3 regions of the Arthrobacter sp. 10N44_2 genome follow, and region 3 is predicted to be linked to each of the others. Evidence: riboswitches for the same ligand, from Rfam matches in the RefSeq annotation. Region 3 holds a riboswitch; each other region holds the start of a gene.
The links. A riboswitch is a leader RNA that binds a small molecule or an ion and turns the genes downstream of it on or off. The one in region 3 is predicted to bind cyclic di-AMP.
Positions count from the first base shown of each region.

Region 1: linked by a shared signal. The riboswitch ahead of AC1DBX_RS06295 (aggregation-promoting factor C-terminal-like domain-containing protein) and the one ahead of AC1DBX_RS12185 (NlpC/P60 family protein) in region 3 are both predicted to bind cyclic di-AMP.
Region 2: linked by a shared signal. The riboswitch ahead of AC1DBX_RS00890 (hypothetical protein) and the one ahead of AC1DBX_RS12185 (NlpC/P60 family protein) in region 3 are both predicted to bind cyclic di-AMP.

Region 1 covers NZ_JBFTHT010000004.1:58,537-63,241, reverse strand. The annotation lists gene AC1DBX_RS06305 (glycosyltransferase family 39 protein) at 1-272, opposite strand, end outside; gene AC1DBX_RS06300 (bifunctional glycosyltransferase family 2/GtrA family protein) at 273-1,706, opposite strand; gene AC1DBX_RS06295 (aggregation-promoting factor C-terminal-like domain-containing protein) at 1,867-2,706, opposite strand; cyclic di-AMP (ydaO/yuaA leader) riboswitch at 2,706-2,865, opposite strand; gene AC1DBX_RS06290 (sensor histidine kinase) at 3,049-4,659, opposite strand; gene AC1DBX_RS06285 (response regulator transcription factor) at 4,681-4,705, opposite strand, start outside.
Region 2 covers NZ_JBFTHT010000001.1:181,523-186,227, reverse strand. The annotation lists gene AC1DBX_RS00905 (DedA family protein) at 1-498, shown strand, start outside; gene AC1DBX_RS00900 (response regulator transcription factor) at 504-1,181, shown strand; gene AC1DBX_RS00895 (sensor histidine kinase) at 1,174-2,181, shown strand; gene AC1DBX_RS00890 (hypothetical protein) at 2,327-3,016, opposite strand; cyclic di-AMP (ydaO/yuaA leader) riboswitch at 3,024-3,226, opposite strand; gene AC1DBX_RS00885 (hypothetical protein) at 3,428-3,676, shown strand; gene AC1DBX_RS00880 (cation:proton antiporter) at 3,673-4,705, shown strand, end outside.
Region 3 covers NZ_JBFTHT010000010.1:22,737-27,441, forward strand. The annotation lists gene AC1DBX_RS12175 (iron-dependent transcriptional repressor DtxR) at 1-568, shown strand, start outside; cyclic di-AMP (ydaO/yuaA leader) riboswitch at 719-933, shown strand; gene AC1DBX_RS12180 (M23 family metallopeptidase) at 938-1,759, shown strand; cyclic di-AMP (ydaO/yuaA leader) riboswitch at 1,896-2,065, shown strand; gene AC1DBX_RS12185 (NlpC/P60 family protein) at 2,361-3,119, shown strand; gene AC1DBX_RS12190 (HNH endonuclease) at 3,339-3,839, shown strand; gene mobA (molybdenum cofactor guanylyltransferase) at 3,934-4,605, shown strand; gene AC1DBX_RS12200 (DUF6457 domain-containing protein) at 4,627-4,705, shown strand, end outside.

The DNA.
Region 1 (4,705 bases), on a different contig from region 3:
GAGTTGGCGTAGCCGGTGGCCTCCAGATTCCACAGGTACAACGCCGCGGTGACCACCAGGAGCAGCGCTGCCGAGGGCCGCACCCAGCGGGGCTGCGGTCCGAACAGCAGCCGGTCCCGGCGGCTTTGGGCGGCCGGCGCCGGGGACGCGGGCAGATGGGGCGCCGTCCCGCCGTCTCCGGGAACCGGGTGTGGCTGTTCCTCGGCGGCCGGCGGCCTGCCGACCGGGGAACCGCCCTGGGCTCCGGCGGTGGGGCTGATGGTTGCCGTCATTTACTTGGCCTTTTCTGTGCGGGGGAGGGAATGATCGGGGGCACCGGGCGCCGGAACGGCAGCGGCGGGCCTGTGGCGGAAGACCACCAACCGGAAGAGCAGGAACTTCACGGCCGTGGCGGCCAGGTTGGCGGCGGTGACCGTGAGCAGTTCAAGCCAGCGGTCCGGGGCCGCTCCCGACGCGGCGTGAACGAGGGCGAGTGCGCCCGAGGTCAGGGCCAGCCCGATGCCGAAGACCAGCAGCCCCTCAAAATGGTGGCGAGCCGCCTGGCTGCCGCCCTGGATGCCGAACGTGAAGCGCCGGTTGGCCGCAGTGTTGGCCACGGCGGTGGTGAGCAAGGCGAGGAAGTTTGCCAGCTGCGGGTCCATGAACCCGCGGCAGAGCAGGAAAATCGCCAGGTAGGCCAGGGTGGAGGCCACCCCGATGCTGCCGAAGCGGACGAGCTGTCCGAAGAGGCTTCCGCCGGGGCTTTGTTCCTGTGCCCGCGAGGCGGCCGGCAGCGGTCCGCGGGCCAGGGCCGCGCGCAGGTCGGGAACCGGGATCCGGCCCGAGACCAGGTCCCGGCTCAACCGTGCCATGCCGCGCAAGTCCGCGAGGGCCGTCTGGACGATGTCCACGCTGGAATCCGGGTCGTCGGTCCAGTCCACCGGGACTTCGTGGACGCGCAGGCCGCACTTTTCTGCCAGAACCAGCAGCTCGGTGTCGAAGAACCAGGCGTTGTCCAGCGTGTGGGGAAGCAGTTGCCGGGCCACGTCCGCCCGGATCGCCTTGAAGCCGCACTGCGCGTCACTGAAGTGGGCGCCCATGAGGGCCTGGAGCAGGAAGTTGTAGCTGCGCGAGATGAATTCCCGTTTGGGTCCGCGGACCACGCGGGAGTTGCGGGTCAGCCGTGTCCCGATCGCCAGGTCGGAGTGCCCGGAAATGAGCGGGGCAAGGAGCGGGCCGAGGGCCGCCAGATCAGTGGAAAGATCCACATCCATGTACGCCAGGACCGGCGACGGCGAGGCCAGCCACACCTTGCGGAGTGCGTTTCCGCGGCCCTTTTCTGCCATATGGACCACCGTCACTTCGCGCAGCTCGCGGGCTACCCGTTCCGCGGCCTTGAGCGTTCCGTCGGTGCTGGCGTTGTCCGCCACGGTGATCCGGAAGGAATGCGGGAAGGCGCCGAGCAGGTACGCGTGGAGCCGGCGCAGGCAGGCCTCGAGGTCCCGTTCCTCGTTAAAGACCGGGATGGTGACGTCCAGCAGGGGCGTGCTGGCGCGCGTATCAATGGCCGTGCGCCGGCCGCCGGGGCCGGTCAGGGCCCCGGCGATCGGGCCCGGGACGGGTGCGTCGGCCAGTGCAAGCCCCGAGGGTGCCCCTGGGGCCGCCGGGCCGGCCGGCGTCGCCGTGGAGCGGGGCAGGGTTCCTGTGGCCTGGTCTGTGAATGTCATGGCTCAACTTTCCCGGCGGCCCATATGAGGGCTTTAGGGTCAAGCTGTGCGGGGGCTGTGGAAGTCCGGGCCGCCGGGGCCGGTCCGGCCGTGGAGACGCAAAGAGGCCCCGGATCCATGCGGATCCGGGGCCTCCAGGGCGGGGGCGGCTAGTGCCGGTTTAGTACCAGTTGTGTGCGTAGTGGAAGTTCAGGGCGCCGCAGGGGGAACCGTAGCGCGACTTGACGTAGTTCAGGCCCCAGTTGATCTGGGTCCGGTAGTTGGTCATGTAATCGGCGCCGGCGCTCGCCATCTTCGAGGCGGGCAGGGACTGGACCACGCCGTAGGCGCCGCTGCTGGCGTTCGTGGCGGTGGTCTTCCAGTCGGATTCCTTGGTCCACAGCTTGTGCAGGCACTGCATCTGGCCGGGTGCCCAGCCATAGCTTCCCAGCTGGGACGCGGCGTAGGCCTGCGCGCCGGCGGGGTCGTCGACTGCGACCGGCGCGGGGGCCGGAGCGGCTGCGGGGACCGGAGCGGCTGCCGGAGCGGGAGCTGCCGCGGGAACCGGAGCAGGTGCAGGGGCTGCCGCGGGGGCCGGAGCGGGTGCTGCCGCGGCTGCCGGCGCGGCAGCAGCGGGGGCGTGGATCAGCGCTTCGGCTGCCTTAACCTCCGAGATCTGGGGAGCCACGTTCTTTTCCGCTGGAGCGGTCGGCCCAGCCACCTGGACCCGCTCGAAGTTGAGCTTGGCCAGCGGGTCGGCGATCGTGGCCGTCTGGCTCGCAACATTCGCCGTGTGGGCGCCCGGCTCTGCCGCCTGGCTGGCGGCGCCGCCACCCAGCAGCAGCGCGCAAGCGGCGGTGACGACGGCGGCACGGCGGCCGGTTACACCGAGCCCGGCGGCGAACCTCGACAGGGCGGATGCCTGCTTGACCGGTTCGGCGCGGTGGCGCGACTTGGCGGCGCCAACTGAGCGGGAATGCGAACCGCCGTCAGGGCGTGTTTGTACCTGGAATTCAGTCATGGTGGCCTCTCAACGCCGGCGGAGTTAGCTGTCGGGTTCGGATGAGGTCATCCGGCCGCACGGAACATCACGTGTCGGCTTCACCCCGAGGGCGCATGAAAGCAGATTGCCCGGGAACTCTGGGTCCCCCGCCTCTGCCTGGTCCAGCGGAATCCGGGAAGCGGCAGAGTTTGGCGTCCGTCCGGATATGCGGCACCGATGGCGGCGCACGCTAACGACGCTACAGGACCCGGCCGCTTAAGTCACATTTTGGTAACAGGAGTCACAGTGCCGGGGTGTCGGGTTGCGCCGGGCTCGCCGGTCGACCGTCCGGGTCGTTTGCGCCGGCGGCGGCCGTTCCGGTTACGCCGGCGGCGGCGAGGCGGGCAGCCGCACGGCGAACTCCGTGCGGCCCGGCCGGGACGTGACCTCGACTGTTCCTCCGTGGGCCTCCACGATCGACTGGACAATGGACAGGCCCAACCCGCTGGTGCCCTCGGACGTCGGCGCGGCGGTCGCCGTGCCGTGACCTCCGCGGCTGCCGGAAACGGCGCCGGAGGACGAGCGTGCGGGAGCCCCGGACCCGACCCTGGCCGTCGCGACGGCAGAATCGGCGGGGACGGCTGCGGGGTTCGACGCCGGATTGGTGCGCGAGGCGTCGGCCCGGGTGAAGCGGGCGAAGACCCGGCCGATAAATTCCGGGGCGATGCCGCTGCCATTGTCTGTCACGGTGACCACGGCACTGCCGTCAGCCGAGCGCATGACGCCCGTGACCACCTTGGTCCCGGGTTCCGTGTGCTTGCGCGCATTGGACAGCAGGTTGGCGAGGACCTGGTGAAGCTGGGTCGCATCACCGCGCACCACCACGGGCTCGTCCGGAAGTTCCAGCTGCCAGATGCGGTCCGGGGCCATGACTTTCTCATCGCTGACCGTCTCGATGGCCAGTTGGGTGAGGTCGACGTCGGAGATTTTGAGCGGCTGTCCCTCGTCCAGGCGCGCCAGCAGCAGCAGGTCCTCCACGAGCGTGGTCATCCGCTCGGACTGGCTTTGCACACGGGCGAGGGACCTCTCGCCGTCGGGGGTGAAATGCTCGGTCATCCGCATCAGCTCCGTGTAGCCGCGGATGGCCGTCAGCGGGGTGCGGAGTTCGTGCGAGGCGTCGGCGACGAACTGCCGGACCTTCATCTCGCTCTCCTGCCGCGCCTCGAGAGCGTTGGAGACGTTGTCCAGCATCTTGTTCAGCGCGTAGCCCACGCTGCCCACTTCCGTTCCGGGATGGGCCGCCGACGTCGGGACGCGGACCCCGAGCGCCACCTCGCCGGCGTCCAGCGGGAGACGGGAGACCTTAGTGGCAACCTCGGAGAGCTGTTCCAGCGGCTTCATGGTCCGCCGGATCAGGGCCGTGCCGGCGAGCCCGATCAGCACGAGCCCGCCTGCGGACACCACCACCATGGTCCAGACCAGGGAGGCCAGGGTGCTTTGTTTTTCTGCCAGCGGGAGTCCGGTCACAATCACGTCACCGTACGGTGTTCGCGCCGCCGTGAGCCGGTAGGCGCCGGCCGAAAGGCTGCGGTCCACGGACACGCCGCTCGGGGTGAGGGCCAGGAGAACCTTGTTGTCGGCGGGGGAGAGGCTCTTGACCGCGCCGTCCCCGGCCAGGAACCCGGCCCTGCTGACTTCGCCGTCCACTATCCGTGCGTTAAGCGTCCCGACGCCCTGTCCCCGGGCTTCGAGGGGGTCGGGGCGCCTGCCCGAATCGTCGGAGGAGGGCCGGCCGAACTCGCTCGAACGGTGCGAGGCCTGGTCCAGCTGGGTGTCGAGCTGCCGGGTGAGGAAGAGGTCCATGGAGGCGTAGCTGAACAAGCCCACAGCGCCGCAGATGGCCACGAGCAGCGCCATGGCGACCAGGACCAGCCGGGTGCGCAAATGCCACGTCGACGGGTTGCGCCAGTCGCGTCCGGGGACGCGGGTCATGCCGGAAAGTGAGGGCACGGATCAGTCCGCCGGTTTCAGGACGTAC
Region 2 (4,705 bases), on a different contig from region 3:
GCGGCCGCGGTCGCCGGGGACCAGGTCGGTTACATGCTCGGACGGAAATTTGGCCGGCGATGGTTCAAGGACGACGCCCGGATCCTGAAGACAGCGCACCTGACCACCACGGAGGACTTCTTCCGCCGCCACGGCGGGGCCGCCGTCGTGCTGGCCCGCTTCGTCCCCATGGTCCGGACGTTTGCTCCGCTGACCGCCGGGACCGCGCGCTATGACTACAAATCCTTCACCCTGTGGAATATCACCGGCGCCGTCGCGTGGGCAGCCTCCGTGACGATGCTTGGCACCTGGCTGGGGCACTTTGACATCATCGCCAGGAACATCGACGCCATCGTCGTGGCCATGGTGCTCGTCTCCGTCGTGCCGGGGGTGGTGCAGCTCCTCAAACGCCGCCGGAACTCCCGCGGCGCAGCCGCAACCGCAGACAAAGCCGCCGGCGACACGGCAGAAGAACCCGGGGCCGGACTGCGGACTGAGGAAATGGCCGCGGAAGAATAGCTGACATGACCTCCGCTGACCTTCCGTCCCTGCTGCTCGTCGAGGACGACGCCGTCCTGGGACCGCTCATCGCCGAGCTCCTGGACCCGGACTACCGGGTCCAGTTGGTCACCAACGGCCGCGACGGCCTCCACCAGGGGCTGACCGGGAGCTGGGACATCATGGTGGTGGACCGCGGGCTGCCCGGCATGGACGGCATCGCCCTCATTACGGCTTTGCGCTCGAAAGGCATTGCCACGCCCATCCTGATCCTGACCGCGCTGGGCGATGCCGACGAAAAAGTCAGGGGCCTGGACGCCGGCGCCAACGATTACGTGACCAAGCCGTTCGACGCCGGCGAACTGGCAGCACGCCTGCGCGCACTGACGCGGACTTTCACTCCCCCGGCCCCGGCACCGGTGGCGATCGGGGACTGGGAACTGGATCCAACGCAGCGCTCCGTCCGTTCCGTCTACGGGCAAACGGTGTCACTGACCGCAAAGGAAGGCCAGCTGCTGGCTGCCCTGGCCGCGGAACCGGACCGCGTCTTCACCCGGGATGAGCTCCTCGCGGCGTGCTTCCACGCCTCGGAACAGCCCGGCGTGATCGATACCTATGTTCATCACCTGCGCCGGAAGATCTCCAAAGCAGTGATCCGCACGGTGCACGGCCTCGGATACCAGATCGGCGAAGCCCATGAGTGACGGACGGCCGGCCGGCGGAAATCCGGACCACTCCATCCTGCGCAAGGCTTCCCTCAAGGTCGCGGTGCGGATCAGTGCTGCGTGCGCGGTCATGGTTCTCGGGCTGCTCGCCGCCACGGCGCTATACCTCACGAACCAACTGGCCCATCCTGAAGTGCCGGGCACGGCGGGGGCCGGGACGGCCTACACCTACCTGGATTCCAAGGACGTCCTCGAAGCCATGATCATCGCCGGGGTGGCGGGAATCCTGCTGGCCGGAATCGTCGGGTGGCTCAGTGCGCGCAGCGCGATTCGTCCCCTCAGTGATGCCCTGGCAAGGGAGCGGCGTTTTGTCCAGGACGCCAGCCACGAATTGCGCACGCCATTGACCATCCTGGACACCAGGATCCAGCTGGCCCAGCGCAACACTGTGCCCGGCTCCAGGCAAAGCCACGACCTGGCCCGGATCCGGGAGGACGCCGCGACGCTGACAGGGATTGTCAACGAACTGCTCCTCGCGGCAACCGCGGAGGCCCCGGACCGTTCCGCGCCCCCTGCCGACCTCGCCGACGCTGCCGCCAGCGTCGCCGGCAGCCTCCAGCAGGTGGCAGAGCAGCGCCAGGTGCGTCTGGAATTCTCTGCCGATGCCCGGCCGCTGGCCCGGATCGAGAAGAATGCGCTGCGGCGTGCCGTGCTGGCCCTGGCGGACAACGCGCTGGCCCACACGCCTCCGGGCGGCCGCGTGTCCATCACGACCTCAATCGAGCAGAAGCGCGCCGTGATCACGGTGGCGGACTCCGGGACCGGAATCACCGGCGTCGATCAGGCCCGGATCTTTGACCGGTTCGTGCGGACGGCCGGCACCGGCACCTCACAGGGACAGCGGAGCTTTGGCATCGGCCTGGCCCTGGTCCGGGAGATTGCTGTCGCGGCCGGGGGCAGCGTCGAAGTGGCCGCGACGGGCGACGAGGGAACCGTCATGAAGTTGACGCTTCCGCTCATGGGCAGCGGGAATCCCTGAGGTCCATCCGCCGGGGAAAGATATGCCGTCGGGATCCCGGACTCCCGAATGCGAAGACAGGAAAGACCGGCGGTCGAGTTGCCCCCAAGGGAACTCGAGCGCCGGTCTTTCCGGACTGTCTGGCCCCGGGTCGGGGCCGTGCGGCTTAGGCGCGGACGAACGTCACGCCGCCGGTCGCGGTGAGCCAGGACAGCGGGTGGACCATGGTCTGGTTCTTGCCGTTCATGCCGCCACTGACCACCTGGCCGTTGCCGGCGTAGATGCCGACGTGGCCGGACTGGACCACCATGTCACCGGGCTGCGGCGTCGCCACAACGGTTCCAAGGCCAAGGAACGCGCGGGGACCGATGTCGCCAACGGGCTTACCCGCGGCGCCAAGGGCCTTTTCCACCATGGCGGTGCAGTCCTGGGTGATGCCCACCTGGCTGTAGGCGGCCGAGAGCATGATGGCGTTGCGTCCGCCCGCGGCCGGCGCTGCAGCCGGCGCTGCAGCCGGAGCTGCTGCCGGAGCGGCCTGCACCTGGATGACCGGCTTGGCCGGAGCCTTGGGCGCTGCCGCCGGGGCTGCAGCGGGAGCCGGAGCCGGTGCGACGGGCTGTTCGATGACCGGCGCGGCAACAGAATCCACTGCGGGGCGCTCGAAGCTGATCTTGACGCTTGAATCGGCGCTGACGGGGGCACTGACCTGTCCGGTGACGTCGACGTTCGACGCCGGAGCAGAGTCACGCTGCACGGGGGCGGTGGCGGCGTTGGCGGCCATTCCGCTGGTCAGGACCAGGCCGGATGCGGCGGCGAGGACGGCGGCATGGCGCGCAAAAGTATTGACTGAAGTCATGAAAAATGTAGCCTCTCCCAATGCCTGCGAGGTGAGCTGTCGGATTCGGATGGGAGGCACCCGGCCGCACTCCCGGGCCCGTCGTTGCGGGCACTGTGCGGCTTCACCCCAAGACCTGCATATCAGCAGATCAAAAGTGGTTTCCCCGTCTCTGCCGGACGTTGATGCGAGTTACCCCCGGGCCGCGGCAGAGTTAGGCAATCGGCTGGGGAGCGCCCGTATCGGAGACAACAGGCACTCATCAACCGTAGCGCGAACCGCACCCGAAAGTCACATTCAGGTAACGGAGCCGTGATGCCGGGCCGCAATTTGCCCATAGGGCGGCGCCGTTTCCGAACATAGGATGATGCCATCAGCACCACCGGAAGCGGAGGCCCGAAAATGAACAGCCATTGTGTCGCCATCTGCCAGTTGAGCACTCAGCCCCAAGAGGATTTCGACGTCAACACCGAGCTGCTGATCCTCGACGGCGGGGACGTCCACGTGAGCACATGGGACGCGGAACCGCGCGACGGGGGTTTCGACGAGCACATCCTCAATGACCGGGTGGACGCGCTCGGGTACATGGTTGTCAACGACTGGGCTTTCCTGGACGGCAAGGCCTATGCGGTGGTGGAACGGCGGTCAGGCCCGACGCCGGCCGGCCGCCGCGAACCGTGACCTTCCTGTCGCTGGCGCTGATCGCCGTCATCGCCTTGGCTGGACCCCTGCTGGCCCTGCCGGCGCGCTGGCACTTGCCTGTCATGCTGGGTGAGCTGCTGGCCGGCATCGCGATCGGGCGCTCAGGCCTGGCCCTGGTGGACCCCGCGGACCCGACGTTCACCCTGCTGGCCAATATCGGGTTTGCGCTGATGATGTTCGTGGCAGGCACCCACGTTCCCGTGCGGGATCCGCACATCCGTGGCGCCCTCGGCAAAGGCTCCCGCCGGGCGATGGTGGCCGCAGCGGCAGCGGTGGCGATCGGAACCAGCATCGGACTGCTGTTCGGGACTGGACATGCTCCCCTCTACGTCGTGCTGCTGGCCTCCTCGTCGGCCGCCCTGGTGCTTCCAATCGTCGATTCCCTGCGCCTCGGCGGGCCAGATGTCGTCGCTATGACAGCGCAGGTGGCAATAGCCGACACAGCCTGCATTGTGGCGTTGCCGCTCCTGGTGGATCCGCCCCACGCAGTCCAGGCGGCGCTGGGTGTCCTCGCGGTGACCGGGTGCGCGGTAGTGCTCTTTGTCGGCTTGCGCTGGCTGGAGCGCCAGGGAATCCGTCGGCGCGTGCACCGGCTCTCGGAAAGCCGCAAGTTTGCCCTGGAGCTACGGATCCAGCTGGCCGTGCTCTTCACCCTGGCCGGTGTCGCGACGTGGAGCAATGTGTCTGTGATGATGGCAGGCTTTTCTTTCGGCCTGGTGATGGCTGCGGTCGGCGAACCGCGGCGGCTGGCCCGGCAACTGTTCGCGCTCAGCGACGGCTTCCTGGGTCCGCTCTTCTTCGTGTGGCTGGGTGCATCGCTGACTCTAAGGGACCTGGCCGGGCACCCGGACATGATGGCCCTCGGCCTGTTGCTGGGGGCCGGGGCCCTGCTGGCCCACGCCGACCTGGCTTTCCTGGGACTCCCGCTGTCGCTCGGGGTGTTGTCGGCGGCCCAGCTTGGCGTACCGGTGGCTGCGGCGAGCATCGGCACGCAGCTTCAGGTCCTGC
Region 3 (4,705 bases):
GACGATCGGCCGGATGGAGCGCGACGGGCTGGTGGTCGTTTCCGGCGACCGGCACCTTGAACTGACGGAAACCGGACGGAAACGTGCAATCGGTGTCATGCGCAAGCACCGTCTGGCCGAACGCCTCCTCGCGGACGTGATCGGGCTCGACTGGGCCTACGTCCACGAGGAAGCGTGCCGCTGGGAACATGTCATGAGCGAACGCGTCGAGCGAAGAATCTTCGAGATGCTCAACCACCCGACGGTCTCGCCCTACGGAAACCCTATTCCGGGGCTTGCGGATCTTGGCGGCGTGCCCAATGGCGCCCCCGTGGACAGGCCTGTGAACCTGCTGGAGGCCATGGCCGGCTACGGGGTAACTTCCCGGGTTACGGTCAACCGGCTCGCGGAGCCGATCCAGGTGGAGCCGGAGCTTCTGGCCCAGCTCGACGAGGGCGGAATCAGGCCTGGCGCGCTTGTCTCGCTGGAGCGGGTGGGGGAGTACATCTCGGTCCGCGTCCCCGATATCGAAGGTGCCCTGGAGCTGCCGCCGGAGGTTGCCGCGCACGTCTTTGTAACAGTCGCCTGACCAGCCACTACGCGCCGGTCATGGGACGACCCATGAGTTGTCCACAATTGCGGTTACGGATTTATTACCGGGCGGCTTAATCGCCTATAGTTAGTGCCCAGTACCGATACCAAAGCGTTACCTGATCCGAAGCCGAGCCCTGCCAGCGGATCAGTCGCAGAACTACCTCCTGGCAGGGGCGGGGGAACCACTTTCGGCTGCTACTTCGGCAGCCTTGGGGTGAAGTCCGTCAGCGGCAAGCAGCTTCCACCGAAGGATCCCCTGGGGATGCATCTGTGCGTGGCTGCTTGCAACGGCGGACCGGGTCTTTGATCTCTCTGACCCGAATCCGACAGCTAACTTCGCAGGCCATCCAGAGAGGAACCGTTCTTGACCACCCAGACCTCCAGGGGCCGTCGCCGCGCGACCGGTCCCGCTCCGGAGCCGCGTCCCGTCGTCGCACACACGGCCGAACGCCCGCGGGACGTGCACCGGGATGAACGCCGTCGCCGTCGCAGTCCGTTCCGCCAGGTCACGGACTTTGCCGCGGCCAGCGGGGTCGGGCAGAAGGCCGGGATCGCCCTGGCCGCAACTGGTCTGGTTCTGACCGTGACGGTCCCCGTCACGAGCCCGGTGATGGCTTCGAATCCGGGCGGGTCCGGCGCGCTCTCCGCTGCCGTGCAGCCGGATGTCACCGCTGCCGCCGCCGCCAAAGTCGACTTCAACCGCACGGCCGTCACCACGAAGGGCGATCCGGACGGGAAACTCAAGCAGCTGCTGAGCGCCCAGTCTGTGGGCACCATCACCCGCGCGGCATCGGCCGGCACCCTGGGTGCGCCGCTCGACCAGCTGGTCACGGCCTCGCCCTTCGGCTACCGTGTCAGCCCCATTACCGGGGGCGCGGGGGAGTTCCACCGCGGCCAGGATTTCGCCGCCCAGTGCGGCACGGCGGTCCACGCGGCCGCCAGCGGCACCGTGACCTTCAACGGCTGGCATCCCTTCGGCGGGGGGAACCGCGTGGTCATCGATCACGGCAACGGCCTGGAGACCACGTACAACCACCTGTCCTCGGCCTCGGTCAAGGTCGGCCAGAAGGTTTCCCGCGGTGACGTCGTCGCCATGAGCGGAACCACCGGCGCCTCCACGGGCTGCCACCTCCACTTTGAAGTGATGGTCAACGGCGATGTCGTTGACCCGCTCGGCTGGCTCTGAAAAGACGATGGGCTGCTCTCAACTTCCTGTGACACGCCGTGATCTGAATGTGACATTGGATCCGGACTGCTGTAGGGTTTGAAGCACGCCAACTTTTCCGAAGTTGGCGCTCTTGAGTGGATTGCCTAGCTCTGCCACCGCTCAAGGTCCGTTCGCATTACATCGTCTGGCAGGGGCGGGGGAACCAATTTTGGCCTTCGAAAGAAGGCCTTGGGGTTAAGTCGCAAAGCTTCCCAGGAAGCAGCGCGGCCGGGTGACTCCCATCCGAATCCGACAGCTCACCTCGTAGGCATTGGGAGAGGCTACTTTCGTGTCTTCACGCCACAATTCTGCGCGCATGCGCACCGGCGAGGCTCTGTCGAGCCCGCTGGAATCCACATCACGTGCCGCCCTTGCCGGCGCCCGGATTGGATCACGTTCCGCAGGCTCAATCTCTAGCGAGCCCGGACAGCATGCAGTTTCCGCTTTTGGCGCGTCTTCGCAGTACACCCTTCGCTAAGTAACCCATTTCGGGGCGATCCGGCGTACCCCCAAGATGCCGGAGCGTCCTCAGTCCGCGCCCGAAAGCGCGCGGTCCAAGGATCACGAAAGAGAGAACTTAATGACTACTCGTGCAAACGTTGCACGGCACCGCGCCGAGGTCACCAAGACCAACTCGCTGGCTGTTATTGCTAAGGCTGTCGGCGACAACGCCGGCGGCGTGGGCCGTCAGGCTGCGGTCATCGCCGCAGCTTCCGGTCTGGTCCTGACCAGCGGAATCGCAGCCAACGCTGCTGAAACCAATGTTCAGCGCGAATCCACCTCCGCTTCGGCCCTGGAAGTCCAGTCCGCAGCTCCGGCCACCATCTCGGCCGCTTCCACCATCGCGATCTCCTACGAGAAGCCCGCCGTGACCACCACGCCGGCTCCCGTCGTCGAGGCTCCCAAGCCCGTCGTCAAGGTCCAGGACGCCACGGCCACCCGCGCCGGCGGCACCGAGCTTGGCGTTAGCGGCGGCGTCGCTGCCCAGGCCCCCGCCGGCATCGGAAGCGGCGCAGGCGCGACCATCGCCGCCGCTGCCTACGCACAGATCGGCGTGGCGCAGGACTGCACCGCCCTCGCCACCAACGCCCTGGCCGCGGCAGGCATCCACTACCACGGCTGGCCGGCAGGTTACCTGTCCCTGGGCCGCACCGTGAGCGCCGCCGAGGCACGCCCGGGCGACCTCGCTTACTACCAGAACGGCGGCGTGGGCATGGCTCACATCGCGGTCTACGTCGGCAACGGCATGGCAGTGCACGGCGGCTGGAACGGCGGCACCACCGCGCTGTACAGCGTCAACGTCGGCTCCGGCCCGGTCTTCATCCGCGTCGGCGCCTAAGCACGAACCCCAGCATTCCAAAAGACCCCCGCCTGCAGGCGGGGGTCTTTTGCGTTGCCGCGCAGTGAACTTTCCGCGCCGGGGACCGCGCCGGTGAAAAAATATTCGGTGATCCGGCACTTGAGTGTTTACTCTTGTGTTGTCGATCCATAGCCCGACCATGCAGAGGGCAGCCGGCCCTCGTGCCGCTGGCGGGTGCGGCCGTGAAGAGGTATGCGGATGCGCACTCTCGTTCTGAATGCTGGATATGAACCGCTGGCGGTCATCACCTTCCGCCGGGCGCTCGTCCTTGTCCTGACCGGAAAGGCCAGCGTGGTGGCCGAAGGGGACGACCCCGTGGTCGGCCCCCAGGACATTTTGGGCCGCCCGTCCGTGATCCTGCTGAACCGCTACATCCGGCCCAGGTACAACACGATGACTGCGGTGAGCCGCCGCGGCGTGCTGCGCCGGGATGCCCACCGCTGCGCGTACTGCGGCAAGGCTGCCCACACCATCGACCACATCCAGCCCAAATCGCGGGGCGGGGCCGACTCCTGGGAGAATCTGGTGGCGGCGTGCCTGCGGTGCAACAACGCCAAGAGCGACCATACGCCGGCGGAGATGGGCTGGAAGATCGGTTTTGTTCCGGGCCCGCCAAAGGGTGCCATCTGGCAGATCAAGGAACTCGAGAAGCCGACGCCGGCCTGGGATCCGTTCCTGCTGCCTGAATCGGCTGCCTGATCTGCCCCCTTGCTGATTGATCAGCCGGTGAAGACGCTGCCGGCGCACGTGACGGCTTGTTCGGTGGCCGCTGGCGCCGCGCTAGGCTGAAACGATGGAGTTCGATGCCATCATTCTCGCCGGGGGGCGGTCCTCACGCCTCGGCGGCGTGCCCAAATCCGGGCTGGTCTACGACGGCGCCACCCTCCTGGAGCGGTCACTGCGGGCCGCCGGCGCGGCGGGGCGCACCGTCGTCGTCGGCCCCGATCCCGGGGGCCTGCCCGGCGGCGTCCTGACCTGCCGGGAAGAGCCGCCCTTCGCGGGTCCGGCCGCAGCCATCGCGGCGGGGCTGGCCGCCCTGGCCGCCGATCACGCGAGCCGGCACGCAGCAGCCGCGCCCTATACCCTCGTCCTGGCGTGTGACATGCCCCGGTCGGCCGGCGCGGTCCGTGCCCTGGCCGAGGCGCTGGCCACGTCCGGTGCAGGCACGCCGGAAAGGGACGCGGCCGACGGCGTCATGGCCGTCTCGGCCGACGGCCGGAAACAGCCGCTCGCGGGCTTTTATGGCACGGCCGTGCTACAACGTTCTGTCGCGGACGCCGCGTCCCGGGACCGGCTGGAAAACGCGTCGGTGTTCGCCCTTCTTGCTAGGCTGGACGTGCGGGAAGTTCGCGTTCCCCCGGGTTCCACGGATGACGTCGACACCTGGGATGACGCGTTCGCACTGGGGGTATCCGGCAGGATTCCCGACGGCGGTCCGGGCTCCGGCCCGGCTCTGCACAGCTGAACTCGACCATGGAGGCAAACGGTGAAAAGCCAGGACGAAACACTGGAAGACTGGTGCCGTGCCCTGCTCCAGGCCCTGGAGCTGGACGAAGTTGAGATTG